3 regions of the Parageobacillus galactosidasius genome follow, and region 1 is predicted to be linked to each of the others. Evidence: predicted binding sites of a transcription regulator. Region 1 holds the regulator's gene; each other region holds the start of a gene.
The links. The regulator CtsR, encoded in region 1, represses protease genes until heat stress. The targets are predictions, from matches to a motif close to ATGGTCAATAAAGGTCAAACA.
Positions count from the first base shown of each region.

Region 2: a site for CtsR is predicted at 1,303-1,323, ahead of B9L23_RS05120 (ATP-dependent Clp protease ATP-binding subunit). Genes of this name have one in related genera too.
Region 3: a site for CtsR is predicted at 3,547-3,567, ahead of clpP (ATP-dependent Clp endopeptidase proteolytic subunit ClpP). Genes of this name have one in related genera too.

Region 1 covers NZ_NDYL01000001.1:96,968-102,931, forward strand. Annotated here, with positions in the region: gene B9L23_RS00490 (type III restriction-modification system endonuclease) at 1-1,487, opposite strand, end outside; partial or broken gene B9L23_RS00495 (site-specific DNA-methyltransferase) at 1,491-2,594, opposite strand; rRNA gene rrf (5S ribosomal RNA) at 3,100-3,216, shown strand; gene B9L23_RS00505 (CtsR family transcriptional regulator) at 3,442-3,903, shown strand; gene mcsA (protein-arginine kinase activator protein McsA) at 3,917-4,465, shown strand; gene mcsB (protein-arginine kinase McsB) at 4,470-5,558, shown strand; gene clpC (ATP-dependent protease ATP-binding subunit ClpC) at 5,558-5,964, shown strand, end outside.
Region 2 covers NZ_NDYL01000001.1:961,773-967,736, reverse strand. Annotated here, with positions in the region: gene B9L23_RS05130 (YkvI family membrane protein) at 1-350, opposite strand, end outside; gene B9L23_RS05125 (FixH family protein) at 449-1,171, opposite strand; gene B9L23_RS05120 (ATP-dependent Clp protease ATP-binding subunit) at 1,387-3,564, shown strand; gene B9L23_RS05115 (hypothetical protein) at 3,898-4,443, shown strand; gene B9L23_RS05110 (sensor histidine kinase) at 4,689-5,964, opposite strand, start outside.
Region 3 covers NZ_NDYL01000002.1:1,532,023-1,537,986, reverse strand. Annotated here, with positions in the region: gene rapZ (RNase adapter RapZ) at 1-615, shown strand, start outside; gene B9L23_RS17465 (gluconeogenesis factor YvcK family protein) at 612-1,583, shown strand; gene whiA (DNA-binding protein WhiA) at 1,617-2,579, shown strand; gene B9L23_RS17455 (HPr family phosphocarrier protein) at 2,597-2,854, shown strand; gene clpP (ATP-dependent Clp endopeptidase proteolytic subunit ClpP) at 2,903-3,493, opposite strand; tRNA gene B9L23_RS17445 (tRNA-Arg) at 3,730-3,801, shown strand; gene rpoN (RNA polymerase factor sigma-54) at 4,028-5,341, shown strand; gene B9L23_RS17435 (glutaredoxin family protein) at 5,348-5,593, shown strand; gene B9L23_RS17430 (sugar-binding transcriptional regulator) at 5,716-5,964, shown strand, end outside.

The sequences.
Region 1 (5,964 bases):
CGTTCTTTGTCTTTCATAATAAGGTTGTACACATCGGTGTCCGCTTCTGTATTTCCTTTTGTATCTTTCAGACGCCCCTTTTTATCTTGTGCGAAATACCCGTTGTGCGCTTTTTCCACGTCCTTATCAATGCCTGGATCATCCCAAAGCTGTCGGTATTTCGGTTTTTGGATCAAATCCTTATATTCTTCCTCAAACATCACCGCATATTTTCCTTTAATCGGATTGCCATCTTTATCATAATCACGGTAATGGGCGACTTTGTCGATAAAGAAAAGGCTTAACACTTTAATTCCGCGCGGGCGAAGCTGCAGCTCTTTGTTCAAATGCTCTTCGATCGTTTTGCGGATTTGATACCGCTTTATCGCATCATCGTCCAAATCGCCGATCGCATCACCGACCCGCAGACGATAGCCATTTACTTCAATCGCTTCGTTTCCTTCCGTCCAATCAATCTGCTCGACGATATAGCCACGATACAATTCTCGTTCCCCGGAAATATCGTACAAATCGTCTCCGTATTTCACCGTTTTCGTCGTCCGCTTCACCTTTCCGCGCGATTCGACGTCCAGTTCGATCTTCGCTTTTCTTTCCTTTACCTCGATTAGTTTTATGTACGGCACATTAAAAGACGGTTCAGAACGAACAGACATCACTTCGATTTTTTTGACGAGTTTTTGATTATACGCGTCGACTGCATCGAGGCGATACACCATATTATATTTTTCCACATGCGTCGCCGAGTAGCGCAGCGTGCAAAGCGGATTGAGCGAAGCGATCGCTTCTTTTGATTTCGGCGTCGTATCGACGCTTTGCGGCTCGTCAATAATAACAATCGGGTTTGTCTGTTGAATAAATTCGATCGGGCGATAGCCATTCAAACGGTCGTTCGGACGGTGGATAACGTTCGCTTTATCTTCTTTATCAGGGTCTTCAAAGCTTTTTCGGAACGCGTCGATATTAATGATCATGATTTGGATTGTTGTCGCTGTCGCAAAGTTACGGACTTGATCGAGTTTTTGCGAATCGTAAATAAAGTATTCTACTGGCGTATGGTCATACAGTTCATTGAAATGGTCTCTCGTAATTTGCAGCGACTTGTACACCCCTTCGCGAATCGCCACGGACGGAACGACAATGACAAATTTCGTAAATCCGTAATGTTTATGCAATTCGTAAATCGTCCGTAAATAGACATATGTCTTCCCCGTACCTGTCTCCATTTCAACGGTAAAATGCATGCCATCAAGCCGCTCACTGCGCGGCAGGCCGTTTTTCATTTGAATGTCCTGCACGTTTTTTAAAATTTCTTCCGGCGTAAGGTCTAAACGATTCCCTACGCCTAAATCCGTTTGAATCATCCCCGCGTTTGGTCCATACGAAACGGTGAAGTTGGACTGGCTCATTTCTTGCCCTTTAAAAATTTGCACAACGGAATCAATCGCCCGCTTTTGATAATCCAAGTCCGCGATAAACTTCAGCTTCATCGGTTACACACTCCTAACATCCGTGATTCCGTGCTTTTTCAATGTTTGAATCGCGTTCGTTTTCACGGCGTCGCTAATAAAGCCAGACTCTTTGAAAATGACTTTCGGCGGCATATGCTCGGATTGATATTTCAACATCTCCTGAACGATATCCAAATCGATGTCATCTTCTAAACATACTAACACGGAACCATAGGCAACGTTATAAATCGTTTTGCCGTTATAATCAATTTCTTCAATCGGTGTGGTGAGCGGCAGGCCGATTTTCAGTAAAATCTCATACAACAAATCTTCTTTCGTGCGGTCTTCTTTAATGTTATCCTGCAAATCGAAAAGGGTTTGCTCCAAGTTGTCAAAATCAGGATCCCATGTTTTCACGTTCGAAGAATCGAGCTTAAACACTTTAAAACCGATGTCTAAATCCGTTTTTCCTGTTTCCTGAACAATTTTCTCGCCCGCGCGGCGGATGCGTTCTTTGCCGATTTCACAAATGTTTTCATATCCCGCTTTATACGCATCTGATTTTTCATCTGTCTTCTCAGGCAGCTGGACCATAATAAACTTACGTTTTCCTCCGTCTTCGGCGTTTAATTGCATCACTGCATGGGCTGTTGTAGCGGAACCTGAAAAAAAGTCAAGGATAATATCATCTTTTTTAGTGCATTGATTAATAATAGAAATTAATAGGGAAATCGGTTTAGGGTAGTCAAAAATTCTGTTTTCAAATAAGTTTTGTATTACTTTTGTGCCCTCTGAATTTAGTCCCGAATATAACTGTGTGACTTCATTAGAATCAACCAACTTTGAATTTTCGTTGATCCAAGTAGAAATAGGATTTACAACAACTTTCAATTCACTTTTAAACCTTTTATACATTGGTTTCTGTTTCGGGTTGTTCGGAAAATATATTCTATTTTCCTTTATTAATTTATCCATTGACTCTTTTACATAAGCCCATACTCTTTGAGGATTAGGCTTATAAACAATTCCTGTTTTTGGGTCAACCAAATCATAATATTGATTAGGTCTTTGTTCTTTAGTCATTCCTACTGTTAAATCACCCTTAATCCATTCACCTCTAGGATCATTATCAGGGTTACTAAAATTACTGTAGATGAGCATTTTTCATTACAATAATTTCCATGGTTAGAGAGACAAACAGGGTACCCCTTACGCGATACGGAGCTGTTTTTTGATCACATCAATGGGAATATCTTGCTTTGCAGCGTCATAAAGATGAGATTTCCCATCGCGTCAAGCGAGTAAGATCCCTCGAAGATGACGAGGTCGATAGGTCCGAGGTGGAAGCGTGGCGACACGTGGAGCTGACGGATACTAATCGATCGAGGACTTAACCAAGCGGAAAAGTGGAGGCGAGCGCTTAGCGTCAAAAGGAAAATGTTCTTCGCCCGTAGAGGTGCTTGCACCTCAAGGGAGAAGGTTATTTGGCGCAAGAGAGCTAGGCACCGGAGCTAGACAACGGAAAAGCATAGGCCGCCTACGCAAGACGGCTTCTTCCAAACGGACGGTTATCTAGTTTTGAGGGAACGAAATCCCTCTTGACAAACGTGATGATTGGAATATAATAATAAATGTCCAATTGAGATAATTGCCTAGTGACAATAGCGGAGAGGAAACACCCGTTCCCATCCCGAACACGGAAGTTAAGCTCTCCAGCGCCGATGGTAGTTGGGGCCAGCGCCCCTGCAAGAGTAGGTCGTTGCTAGGCAATGTAAAAAGAAGCATGCCTTAATGAAAGGCATGCTTCTTTTTTTCTATATTTGCTTACCCTTTCCTTTTATTACCTAAAATCATGTTTCATTTTCGAAAAAAAAGGAAATCATATGACTAGCCATTTTTGTGAGTGACCCTTGCATTTTTTTATAATAAACTATATAGTAGAAGTAAGGTCAAATATAGTCAAAGTCAACTTGGTTTGTAAGGAGGAGGTAGAGTGCCAAACATTTCTGATATTATTGAGCAATATTTAAAACAGGTATTAAATATGAGCGGTAAAGACATTGTGGAAATCAAAAGAAGTGAAATTGCTGATAAATTTCAATGTGTTCCCTCACAAATTAATTATGTTATTAATACAAGATTTACGCTAGAGCGAGGATATATTGTTGAGAGTAAGCGCGGTGGCGGTGGTTACATCCGCATTATGAAAGTGAAAACAAAAAGTGAAGCACAGTTAATTGATCAACTGTTAGAATTAATCCAGCATCGGATTAGTCAATCAAATGCGGAAGATATTATTGATCGTCTTGTCGAGGAAAAAGTAATTACCGAACGAGAAGCAAAGATTATGCTAAGCGTAATGGACCGTTCTGTATTATACATCGATTTGCCCCAACGTGATGAATTGAGAGCACGCATGCTAAGAGCGATGTTGATATCGCTAAAATATAAGTAGGGAGGGGATAAAGTTGATATGTCAGGAATGCAATCAAAGACCGGCAACAGTGCATTTTACGAAAATTATAAACGGCGAAAAAACCGAATTTCATCTTTGCGAACAATGCGCTCAAGAGAATAGTGATATGTTTATGTTTTACGGAAATGATGACTTTTCCTTTAATAATTTATTAGCTGGCCTGCTTAATTTTTCATCTCCAATGAAAGAAATGACGTCAAGCCCGTTCCAAAGCACCGATATTTTACAATGCGAGAAGTGTGCAATGACTTATCATCAGTTTACAAAAACAGGCCGTTTCGGCTGTTCAAACTGTTACCGCACATTTGCTAGATATTTACCACCAATATTAAAAAGACTCCATAGCGGAAATACAACCCATGCTGGAAAAATACCGAAACGAAAAGGTGGAACACTCCATCTGCGCAAGCAAATTGCTATGTTAAAACAAAAACTGCAAGAACTTGTGGCGAGAGAAGAATTTGAAAAGGCGGCAGAGGTTCGTGATCAAATTCGCTCTCTTGAATATCAGTTGCATCAACATCGAGGGGGGGAGATGTAGTTATATGTCGTTTGAGAAGTTTTTTAATACGGCGGTCAGTTCTTGGATGAGTCAAGAGGGGCCTGATTCTGATATCGTGTTAAGCAGCCGTATCCGTTTAGCAAGAAACATTGTTGATTTTCAGTTTCCAACAGTATTTAACAATGAGGAAGCACAGCAAATTGTTTCATTGTTTGAGCAAACATTTGCTCATCGTTTTTACCCGTCTGTCGGTCGTTTTGAATTGTTAAAAATGTCAGAGCTTCAACCGATTGAAAAAAGGGTATTGGTAGAAAAGCATTTAATTAGCCCGCATTTGGCAGAAGATTCTCCTTTTGGGGCGTGCTTGCTTTCAGAAAATGAAGAAATAAGCATTATGATTAATGAAGAGGATCACATTCGTATTCAATGTTTATTTCCTGGTCTTCAATTAACAGAAGCGTTAAAAGTGGCTAATGAGCTTGATGATTGGATTGAGGAACATGTCAATTATGCGTTTGATGAAAAACTCGGATATTTAACAAGCTGTCCGACAAACGTTGGAACAGGGATGCGCGCTTCTGTTATGATGCATCTCCCGGCTCTCGTTTTAACACAGCAAATAAACCGCATTATTCCAGCAATCAACCAACTAGGATTAGTAGTACGCGGAACATATGGAGAAGGCAGTGAGGCGTTAGGTAACATTTTCCAAATTTCAAATCAAATTACATTAGGAAAGTCGGAAGAGGATATTGTGGAAGATTTGAAAAGCGTTGTTCAACAATTAATTGCCCAGGAAAGAATGGCGAGGGAGACATTAGTCAAAACTTTAAACATACAATTAGAAGACAGAGTATTCCGTTCTTATGGGATATTAGCAAATAGCCGTGTTATTGAATCTAAAGAAGCAGCGCAATGTTTGTCTGATGTACGTTTAGGAATTGACTTAGGATATATTAAAAATATTTCGCGCAATATTTTAAATGAGCTGATGATTTTAACTCAACCTGGATTTTTACAACAGTATGCAGGCGGCGTGCTAAGACCGGAAGAACGGGATGTTCGACGGGCGGCACTAATCCGCGAACGTCTAAAAATGGAAGAAAGAAAAGCGATGGAGGGTGATGAATAATGATGTTTGGAAGATTTACGGAGCGGGCGCAAAAAGTATTGGCGCTAGCTCAAGAGGAAGCAATACGCCTTGGCCATAATAACATTGGAACGGAACATATTTTATTAGGTTTAATTCGCGAGGGGGAAGGAATTGCAGCAAAAGCATTAATGGCTTTAGGGCTTGGGCCAGAAAAAATTCAAAAAGAGGTAGAATCGTTAATCGGTCGCGGCCATGAAGTTTCCCATACGATCCATTATACGCCGCGTGCGAAAAAAGTAATTGAACTATCGATGGATGAAGCGAGAAAGCTTGGCCATTCCTATGTAGGAACAGAACATATTTTACTAGGTCTTATTCGTGAAGGTGAAGGAGTTGCGGCCCGCGTACTTAACAATTTGGGAGTAAGTCTTAATAAAGCGCGCCA
Region 2 (5,964 bases), 860 kb from region 1:
AGCTGTTCCTCAAACACCGCGCCTGCGCCGGCCATCATCACGGCGGTGACTCCGACAATCATCACCGTCATCATGATAGAAATAACCGGGCTCATTGCCCTGCCAAATAAATAGCGGTTAAACTGTTGATAAGAGGCGGCCTTCACTTTCCGTGCCATCACCATCATGCGCGCGCCGCCCCACGTAAACAAGATGCCGCTGATGATAATGCCAATCGTTCCGGACGTTCCGTATTGGGTAAAAAACTCGATAATTTCTTTTCCAGTAGCAAACCCCGCGCCGACGACAGTGCCGACATAAACGGCGGCGATTTGCCAAGCTCCTGACCACTTTCCAGCCACTTCTGCCATCTCCCTCTCCTTGTCCACTATTCACTCCCATATATATGCCGACATAGTTCAATAAAGACGAGATGGCAGTAAAAAAGATGCCACTATAGGGCATCCCTTCATTGCACCGTAATTTGCTCTACTTGATGTTCGTGAAGTTGTTCCGTTTCTACATGAATTTTTACAGAATATGTCCCGTTTTCTTGAAACGACGTTGCTGCCTCGTATTGGCCTGCTTGTTTTTCGCTTGCTTCGATAAACAGGTGCTTTCCGTTATCTTTCCACACTTCAAAACGAACGGTAGCGCCTGCAAGCGGCTTGCCATCATGAGTAATATGTACCGTTAAATGCGCTTCTTTATTTACGGAAAATTGTTTTTCATGAAGCATCATCATGACATCGGCATGATGGTGTTCATCACCGTGATGTTCCTCTGCATGATTTTGCGGCTGATCGCTCGGTGTGCCAACAACGATATCTTTTTTCGGCATATTATGCATATTTCGTGCTGTCACGTGGCTAATGACCGAATACGTCCCCGGCTCGGTAAACGTCTTTTTCACAGAATATTTGCCATCACCATCATTTTTGGCAGTTAACATCTCGCGCTTCTCGCTTCCATGTTTCCACACTTCAAACTTCACTTCATCCGCATCATTCACTTTTTCCCCGCCGTATGTCACGATACAAGAAAGTGTCGTTTCCTTATTTAATTCAATATGATCCGGTGTCTGAAGTTGAACTTCAAGCATTGCCGGCTTTTCCTCTTGCTTTTGCTGGCTGCAGGCGGCAAATAAAAGCAATATTAACATCAATGGCAAAAACAGCGAAAGCTTTTTCATTTTTTTTTACTTCCCCTTTGCTCTATTTTCTAGACTTAACTATACCATAACTTTTTCTTATCCGTACATTATTCACTATTCCTTCAAAAACATTTCACGGTTACAACAAATTTTTTTGTAAAAAACTCTTGAAAGTCAAAGATAGTCAAAGTATAATAAAATCAGAAAGTCAAAGATAGTCAAAGTCAAAAGAGCGAAAAAGGAGGTTATGCCTCATGCTTTGTCAAGTATGCCATCAAAACGAAGCGACGGTATTTGTCAATTTACAATTTAATCATGAGAAAAAGCAAATGCACCTTTGCCACGAATGTTATGAAAAACAAAAACAAGAGCTGACTATTCCGATCAATTTCGGTTTCGATAATTTCTCGTCATTCCCATTTGACGATTTCTTTATGAACGGATTTTCGCCAATTTCGGAAATGGATACGCCATCAGCAAATATGGCACAACCATCCAAACCATCCAAATGGAACAGAAACGGTAAAAGAGGCGGCGGTTTCTTAGACCAATTTGGCCGCAACTTAACACAGCTTGCGAAAGCCGGTCTGATTGACCCAGTCATCGGACGCGATAAAGAAATTGAACGCGTCATTGAAATTTTAAACCGCCGCAATAAAAACAACCCGGTATTAATCGGGGAACCAGGTGTCGGTAAAACAGCGATTGTCGAAGGACTCGCCTTGAAAATCGCTGAAGGGCAAGTTCCGGAAAAACTATTAAACAAGGAAGTATATTTGCTTGACGTCGCATCGCTTGTTGCGAATACAGGCATTCGCGGTCAATTCGAAGAGCGGATGAAACGGCTCATCGCTGAATTGCAGCGCCGGAAAAACGTCATTCTCTTCATCGATGAAATTCACTTGCTTGTCGGCGCCGGTTCGGCGGAAGGTTCGATGGACGCGGGCAACATTTTAAAACCAGCGCTCGCGCGTGGAGAATTGCAAGTCGTCGGCGCTACAACGTTGAAAGAATATCGCCAAATTGAAAAAGACGCTGCGCTTGAACGCCGTTTCCAACCAGTTATCGTGCATGAACCAACGGTCGAAGAAGCGATTACGATTTTAAAAGGGATTCAGCCGAAATACGAGCAATTCCATCATGTGAAATATACGGACGAAGCGATTGAAGCGTGCGTCAAATTGTCGCACCGTTACATTCAAGACCGCTTCTTGCCGGACAAAGCGATCGACTTGTTAGACGAAGCCGGCTCCAAAGCGAACTTGCGCCTCGGTCCGACAGATGAAAAACAAATTCAAGAACGCCTTGCGCAAATCGCCAAAGAAAAAGCAAAAGCAGTGAAAGAAGAAAATTTCGAACTGGCAGCGAAATTGCGCAGCGAAGAGTTGAAATTGGAAAAACAATTGCAAAACGGCGTAAACCAAGAACGCCCAGTTGTCGATGTTGCTGATATCCAACGCATCATCGAAGAGAAAACAGGCATTCCTGTCGGCAAACTGCAGGCCGATGAAAAAGAAAAAATGAAACATTTAGAAGAAAACTTAGCGAAAAAAGTCATTGGCCAAGAAGAAGCGGTCAAAAAAGTCGCCAAAGCAATCCGCCGCAGCCGCGCGGGATTAAAAGCAAAACACCGCCCAATCGGTTCGTTCTTATTCGTTGGTCCGACTGGCGTCGGAAAAACGGAGCTGGCGAAAACGTTGGCAGAAGAGCTATTCGGCTCAAAAGATGCAATGATTCGCCTCGACATGAGCGAATACATGGAAAAACATTCGGTATCGAAATTAATCGGTTCGCCTCCTGGCTATGTCGGTCACGAAGAAGCCGGCCAGCTTACAGAAAAAGTGCGCCGCAATCCATACAGCATTATCTTGCTTGACGAGATTGAAAAAGCGCACCCAGATGTGCAACACATTTTCCTTCAAATTTTAGAAGACGGCCGTCTCACTGACAGCCAAGGACGCACCGTAAGCTTTAAAGATACAGTCATCATCGCAACAAGCAACGCCGGCGTGACAGACAAAAAAATTACGGTCGGATTTGAAAAACAACAAACACAAACAAGCATTCTCGACTCATTAAACGCATACTTCAAACCAGAGTTTTTAAACCGTTTCGATGCGATTATTGAATTCAAATCGTTGAAAAAAGAACATATGCTGCAAATTGTTGATCTCATGCTTGACGAAGTAAAAGCAGCAATGCGCGAACAACACATCGACCTTGACGTTTCGCAAGCGGCGAAAGAAAAATTAGCCGAACTCGGCTACCATCCAGCATTCGGCGCTCGTCCGCTCCGCCGCGTCATCCAAGAACATGTCGAAGACAAAATCGCCGATGTGCTGCTGGATGAAAACGATCAAGTCAAAGCGATTCGCATCGATGTCGAAAACGATGCGATTGTCGCCAAACCTTTGCATAAACAAACCGCCTAATCCCTTAATGGGAAAGGCGGTTCTTTTTTTGCCCATCCTTATTCGCTTGTACGTTATCACATTATTCCAGATTGAAAGATAATTACAAATTAGATGCATACCTTTACATGGAGTGTCGCACATGTCAAACTTAATGTCCTGCGAAATAAGTAATTAAAGTCGCCCCTTTCGATAGAAAACATGCCTGCAAAAGCTCCACGTCATAACGATCCTTTTATGAATTATAGGGAAAAAACCTACTTTACTAATGAGGCACAAAGGAAACACGCATAAAACGGGAAAGATTGTTAAACAATAGTAGCGCTCAACAAAGATATATTATGAGGTGATGGAATGAAAGTATGGTCTAAGTTTTTAATCTGTATATGTTTGCTATTTACGTTTCATTTACCTGTTCAGGCGCAGAAAATTACCATTCCAAAACAAGCAGTAAATATCCAACGTGCCGCAAACTTAAAGGATTTAGTAAGCGGCTCAACATTCATTGCTTATGGTTGGTTCGATACTTCTTTCCAGAAACAGCAGTTAAATAAATCTGTACAAGGGGGGAAGCTCGTTAATTTTGTACAAAGCTTTCATGTCGACAAATATTTAAAGGGAACCGGCGGCAAAATCATTAACGTGTTATCAACCGGGATTGAACCCCTTCCTGATCCTTTACATCCTCTCAACAAAGTTTATCCAGGACCGATGGCTGAGGGCCGATATGTTTGCTTTCTAAAACCTGTTAAAGGAACAGAATTGTATACCATTGTCGGGGGATGGCAAGGAGTCTACCCTGTTTACGAAGGAAAAACCATTTCCTTGAAAGAAGAAGGCTTTCCAGAGTTAAATCAATTAACGCTTAGACAATTCGAAGCAAAAATCAAATCCCGCTAAATATCGTACACAGAAAAGATAGGCGGCAAGCCTATCTTTTCGCAATAGATGTGGCAAATTTATTCATAATAAAACAGAAAGTAAATAAATTTCTCTTTGTTTTTAACATAAGTAAAATCAATGATATAAAAGTCTTGATTGATTTAATTCAACAGTTTCCTCAACGAAGATAAATTAGAGCTTCTTCTATGTTTTTTACTTTAATAAAGGAAACATATATTTCAGTTGAGTAGAAATGATTCTTATCAAGTAGTTTTTTGTACATCATTTGTATGGTAAAATATTATTTTTAGGATAGTTCCGACATGTTTCTGACTTTCCACTACAATTTCTCCACCGTGAGCTACTACTAGCTGATGAGCTATTGCCATTCCTAATCCGGATCCACTATCATTATCTTGAGTATTCCCGCCTCGATAATAACGATTAAAGAGGTTTTTCACTGTTTCTTCATCCATTCCTATTCCATTATCTTCTATAGAGATAATCGTACGTTGATGGTTCGATTCAACTTTGACTTTGATTTTTGTCCCAGGCTTATTATGTTTTACTGCATTAGTCAGTAGGTTATCTAATATTCTCATAAACCACTTTAGATCGATCTCAAGAAAGATGGTATCTTGAGCACTCTCAAAATAAATTTCTTTATCTTTAGCTTCGGTCGTTGTTGAAAAAGTAGAGAGGAATTCTTTGATTAAAGATACGATGTCCGTTTTTTCTTTATTAATAGGGAGAGCATTATTTTTCAGTCTGTATGTTAGATTTAGATCTTCAATTAACTCGCTCATATACACTGCTTTCTCTTTCATGATACGTCCCATTTCCATTATTTCTTCCGAAGACCATTGATATTGGTTAGACGCTAATAAAGCAGAAAAACCATATAAAGAACTCAATGGTGTCTTTAAGTCATGAGAAAGACCAGTAATCCATTCCTCTCGAGTTTTCTCCATCCTTCGCTGATTTTCTTCATTTTGCTGCAAAGTCTTAGACAAAGTATATAAAGAATGGACAACCTCTTTAAATATTTTATAACGCTTATGTAAGCTCCCTTTCTTATTTAATATTGGTACCCTCCCTTTTTTGTCCTTTGGTTCCATGAAATTCCCTTTTGACATATTATTAATCCATTTCATCATATAAAGCAATGGTTTACCGAACTTCTTACCATACCAAATTGAAATAATAATAGCGAATACAATAAGTGTACCGAAGACAATAAGAAAGCTCTTCAAAAAAGAGGCACTAATGATACTATCGGTAATGTGGTCTGGACTGTAATAGGGATTGTAGGTGCCCACTAAAAAAATCCGGTCTTTTTCTTTGAAATAATAACTAGAAATGTCTACTTTAGAATTCCAAGGTCTTTTTTTCATTGACAGAATCTCTGTATAGGTAAACTTTAAGTTTGGAGGCGCATGATAGCTGTATACCACATTTCCACTTGCGTCGTAGATTTGAATCCATGCATCATTTTTAACTAAGTACTCTTTAAAATCAGTATTGATATTAGGAAAGGAG
Region 3 (5,964 bases), on a different contig from region 1:
ATTTTATTTTTAGATGCGAAAGATTCGACGCTTGTGGCGCGATATAAAGAAACGAGACGCACACACCCGCTTGCCTCAAATGGATTGCCGCTTGAAGGCATCCGTTTAGAGCGCAAATTGCTCGAAGAGTTAAAAGGGCGGGCGCAAATTATTTATGATACGTCTGATTTAAAGCCACGGGAGTTAAGGGAAAAAATTTTACAGCAATTTTCTTCTCACACGCAACAGACGTTTACCGTCAACGTGATGTCGTTTGGCTTTAAATACGGCATTCCGATTGACGCTGATTTAGTTTTTGATGTCCGCTTTTTGCCAAATCCTCATTATATTGACCATATGCGGCCGAAAACAGGGTTGGATGAAGAAGTTTCCTCCTACGTGTTAAAGTGGAGCGAAACGCAGAAATTTCTTGAGAAACTAATTGATTTATTAGCCTTTATGCTCCCTCATTATAAGAGAGAAGGAAAAAGCCAGCTTGTGATCGCCATCGGCTGTACAGGGGGTCAGCACCGGTCGGTTGCCATTGCCGAATATATTGCCCGTTATTTTTCGAAAGATTATAAAACCCATGTGTCCCACCGTGACATGGAGAGGAGAAAGGAAAAGCATAAATGAGTGTGAAGCATCAGCCTAAAATTGTCATTATCGGCGGCGGAACAGGGCTCCCTGTATTGTTGCGCGGCTTGAAGCAGTATGCCATTGATATTACGGCAATCGTTACTGTCGCTGATGATGGCGGCAGCTCAGGAAGATTGCGCGATGAATTAGATATTCCGCCACCGGGAGATGTGCGTAATGTATTGGCAGCGCTGTCAGATGTCGAGCCGCTTATTGTTGAATTGTTCCAACATCGATTTAAAAACGGCAACGGTCTATCAGGACATTCGTTAGGTAATTTAATTTTGGCAGCGTTGACGTCCATTACCGGCGATTTTGTCAAAGCCATCCGCGAGATGAGCAAAGTGTTGAAAGTGCACGGACAAGTATTGCCAGCGGCGAATAAAAGCGTCGTTCTTCATGCGGAAATGGAAGATGGCGTCATTGTTTCTGGAGAATCGAAAATTCCTTATTCCGGCAAAAGGATTAAAAAAGTATTTTTGACACCGGAAAATATTGAACCGCTTCCAGAAACGATTGAAGCGATTCGTTCTGCGGATTTGATCGTCATCGGTCCGGGAAGTTTATATACGAGTATTTTGCCAAATTTACTTGTGCCGAAAATCGGGCAAGAAGTTTGTCAAGCAAAAGCAAAAAAAGTGTATATATGTAATGTGATGACCCAAGCGGGTGAGACGCTGCACTACACGGTAAGCGACCATGTCAAAGCGCTCCATGACCATATGGGATGTTTATTTTTGGATGTTGTTGTTGTGAATAATGGTCATATTCCGGAAGAAATTCAAAAACGTTATGCAGAAGAGCTGGCGGAACCGGTGAAGGATGATAGCGATCGGCTCATCGATTTAGGAATTCAAGTGATTCGCGATAATATCGTCAGCTATGAAGATCACGTCATTCGTCACGATACGAAAAAAGTGGCATCGTTACTTATTTCGCTGATTACAGCACCTCCTTCCTCCTGATTACGATGAATGAATCGTTGGAGGTGACTAACCATGTCGTTTGCGTCAGAAACGAAAAAAGAACTAACGAATTTGGAAGTGAAACCGTGCTGTTTAAAAGCAGAATTGTCAGCGCTTCTGCGCATGAATGGTTTGCTGTCTTTTTCCAATCAGCAAATACTTGTGGATGTGCAAACGGAAAATGCCGCGATCGCGCGAAGAATTTATACTCTTTTAAAAAAAGGGTATACGGTGACAGTAGAACTATTGGTTCGAAAAAAAATGCGCCTGAAAAAAAATAATGTATACATCGTTCGAATTATTGACGGCGCTCATGAACTATTAAAGGATTTAAAAATATTGAAGGAGGATTTTTCACTAATTCGCGTGATTTCACCAGAATTAGTGAAAAAAAAGTGCTGTAAGCGTTCTTATTTGCGCGGTGCGTTTCTTGCCGGAGGATCTGTAAACAATCCGGAAACGTCATCGTACCATTTAGAAATTTTTTCTCTTTATGAAGAACATAACAATTCATTATGTGAATTAATGAACAGCCACTTTTTTCTTAATGCCAAAACATTGGAACGAAAAAAAGGGTTTATTACGTATTTAAAAGAAGCGGAAAAAATCTCTGAGTTTTTAAATATTATCGGCGCACATCAAGCGTTATTGCGCTTTGAAGATATTCGCATTGTACGCGATATGAGAAATTCGGTAAACCGTCTTGTCAATTGCGAAACAGCAAACTTAAATAAAACGATTGGCGCTGCGCTTCGCCAAGTAGAAAACATTCGCTATATTGATGAAACCATCGGATTGAGCGCCCTTCCTGATAAATTGCGGGAAATTGCGGAATTGCGGATGATGTATCAAGACGTAACGTTAAAAGAATTAGGCGAGTTAGTATCCGGTGGAAAGATTAGTAAATCAGGAATTAATCACCGTCTGCGAAAAATTGATGAGATTGCGGAACGATTGCGGGCAGGTAAGCCTGTTGATTTTCATAAGTCATTATAAAAAAGGGGAGATGGAGAATGGTAGAGAAACAAGTAGAAGTACGATTAAAAACGGGATTACAAGCACGCCCGGCAGCGTTGTTTGTTCAGGAAGCGAATCGCTTTTCTTCCGATATTTATCTAGAAAAAGACGGAAAGAAAGTGAACGCAAAAAGCATTATGGGGCTAATGAGCCTTGCGATCAGCACCGGTTCTGTCATTAAGTTGATTGCGGATGGTCCGGATGAAAACGAAGCAATTGAAAAATTGGCAAACTATGTACAAAAAGAAAAATAAAGAATAGGCTGCTTCTATGTCAAGCGAAGCAGCCTGTTTTTTCATGTTTTATTTTTCATCTATGCGTGTTAATACACGGTCGATAATGCCGTATTCTTGTGCTTTTTGCGCCGTCATGAAGTTATCGCGGTCTGTATCGCGTTCAATCACTTCGACTGGTTGGCCAGTATTTTCAGCAAGAATGCGATTTAACTTATCGCGCAAGAAGAGAATCCGTTTTGCGGCGATTTCAATTTCTGTGGCTTGACCTTGCGCGCCGCCAAGCGGTTGGTGAATCATAATTTCACTGTTTGGCAAGGCAAACCGTTTTCCTTTTGCTCCTGCGGCAAGCAAGAACGCACCCATCGAAGCAGCCATACCGATACAAATTGTAGAAACGTCTGGCTTAATAAATTGCATCGTATCATAAATTGCCAAGCCAGCAGTAATCGAACCACCTGGGCTATTGATGTAAAGCGAAATATCTTTTTCAGGATCCTCGGCCGCTAAAAATAATAATTGGGAAACGATCGAGTTTGCCACTTGGTCATCAATTGGGCTGCCAAGAATAATAATGCGGTCTTTTAATAAACGAGAATAAATGTCATAAGCACGTTCTCCGCGGCTTGTTTGCTCAATAACTGTAGGAATTAAATTCATGAAGCTTCCTCCTTTACCAATCGCTTAATCGTATGTACCTCTATCATACCTAAATGGTCAATGAAGGTCAAACAAAAAATATTGACCTTACTTTATTATTATTCGCTATAAACGTAGGACATCCCTTTTTTCATCATAACCTCTTTTTCATTTTTTAAACACATTTTCCCTCTTGCAATATAAAGGTGTTTTCAATATAATTGAATATGCAACTGATAATAGCAACTAAATATAATGCCCTCGTAGTGTAGTGGATAGCACGAGAGATTCCGGTTCTCTTAGCGTGGGTTCGAATCCTGCCGAGGGCGTATCAAGTGAAAACCTGCTGCGAAACGTAGCAGGTTTTTTTGTGCCTTGAATATAAAATCAACAGTCTGGCTCGATGATCGACTGTTGGCGTACCAATCTGCCTTTTTGAATGACGGATAAAGTTCAGTCACCGCCAATGGTTTTATAAACAATAGGTTTAACAATTATTTTTTTATATACCGCCGGGGCGACAGTATTGTACAATAAAAAAAAGGGGGCTTGACAATGAGGGCCGAATTATTGCAGGAGCAGCGACTTAAGCTATCGCTTACAAAGGAATTGACTCAAGCAATTGAACTATTGCAATATTCTGCTGTGGAATTACAGTCCTTTTTGTATGAGCAGTCGTTGGAAAATCCTTTTCTCGAAATTCGCGACTACCGGTTAAAGCGAAACTTCCGCAACTTATCGGATAAGGAAAAACAGCAGTGGATTGAAAATATGAGCACTTATTCGGAAACGCTTTCATCATATTTAACTGCACAGCTCCCAGCTCTTTCGCTTTCGGAACACGAAGAACGCATCGTGCATTATATGATTGCTTGCCTTGATGAAGATGGGTATTTGCGGGTAAATATCGAAGAAATTGCAGAACGATTTGCTATTTCCAAACAGGAAGCAGAAAAGGCGCTTCAGATCATTCAGTCATTAGAGCCGGCTGGCGTTGGCGCCCGCAACTTGCAAGAATGTTTATATTTACAGTTAAAGCGCTTACCATATCGCGATGAATTCGCGGAACAGATTATACAGCACCATTTTTCGTTATTTGTCGAAAAAGCTTGGAAAACATTGGCGAAACAACTTGGCGTGGATATCGCTTTATTGCAGCGTGTATGGGATTTAATTCGCACGCTTGAACCGCGTCCTGGCATCCATTATACAAAAGAGAGACCGCATTTTATTGTTCCCGATATAATTGTCCAACGCAGCGAAGAAGGTGATTGGCGCATTTTTTACAATGAAGATGTGCATCCGGAACTCATCTGGAATCGGGGATACGAGCAAAAGATTTCCAGCTGTCAAGACGGGCAGGTTCACGCGTTTGTAAAAGATAAATATCGCCAGTTTTTATGGTTAGCAAAAAGTCTGGAACAGCGCAAACAAACATTGCTGAACATTATGCATGTCATTGTCGATAAACAAAAACAATGTTTTGAAACTGGTTTTGCAGCCTTAAAGCCCCTTACAATGCGCGAAGTTGCGGAAGAGCTTGGCATTCACGAATCTACTGTCAGCCGCGCGGTAAAAAACAAATATGTTCAAGCGCCGTTTGGCACAGTGGAACTTCGCCGCTTTTTTTCAAGCGCTGTTTCTTCTGTTTACATGGATGAAGATGCTGCCTCTTCTGTAAAAGTAAAAATGTTTATCAAGCAGTTAATTGAACAGGAAAATAAGCAGCAGCCGCTTTCTGACCAAAAGCTCGCCGATTTATTACATGAGCAATACGGTGTGGTGATCTCGCGCAGAACGGTCGCAAAATATCGCGAACAACTGCATATTCCATCATCTGCAAAACGAAAACAGTATGTAGGGAAGTGACAGCAAGTGGTGATCAACTTATACTCGAAAACAAACTGTCCGTTATGTGATAAAGCAAAACAAGTGTTGCAAGAACTGCAACGGGAATTCTCCTTTCACATCAATGAAATTGATATTTATCAAGATGATGCATTGCTGGAAAAATATCAATTGATGATTCCGGTTGTCGAAATCGATGGGGAAGAAGTAGATTTTGGGATGGTTCAAAAAGATGTCATAAGAAAACGTTTACTCGAGGCGCAAAGTGGTTGAACATTATGATTCCCCCTGTTACAATGAAATTGTGCAGGGGGAATTTTTTTCACACAAGCGGGACACAATAAGTCATAGCGGGACAATTAATGTCCATATATTTTGCAAGGAGAAGGGGACCAATGCAATCATTAATTGAAGCGCAAAAAAAATTATTGCCCGACCTTCTTGAAGTTATGCAAAAAAGATATCGTATTTTGCACTACATTTCGCTGATGCAGCCAATCGGGAGGAGAGTACTGTCGGGCAGTTTAGGAATAACTGAGCGTGTGCTTCGTTCGGAAGTGCAGTTTTTGAAAGAGCAAAATTTGCTAACCATCAGTTCCGCCGGCATGAGTTTGACCCAAGAAGGCAAGGAATTGTTGCATGCG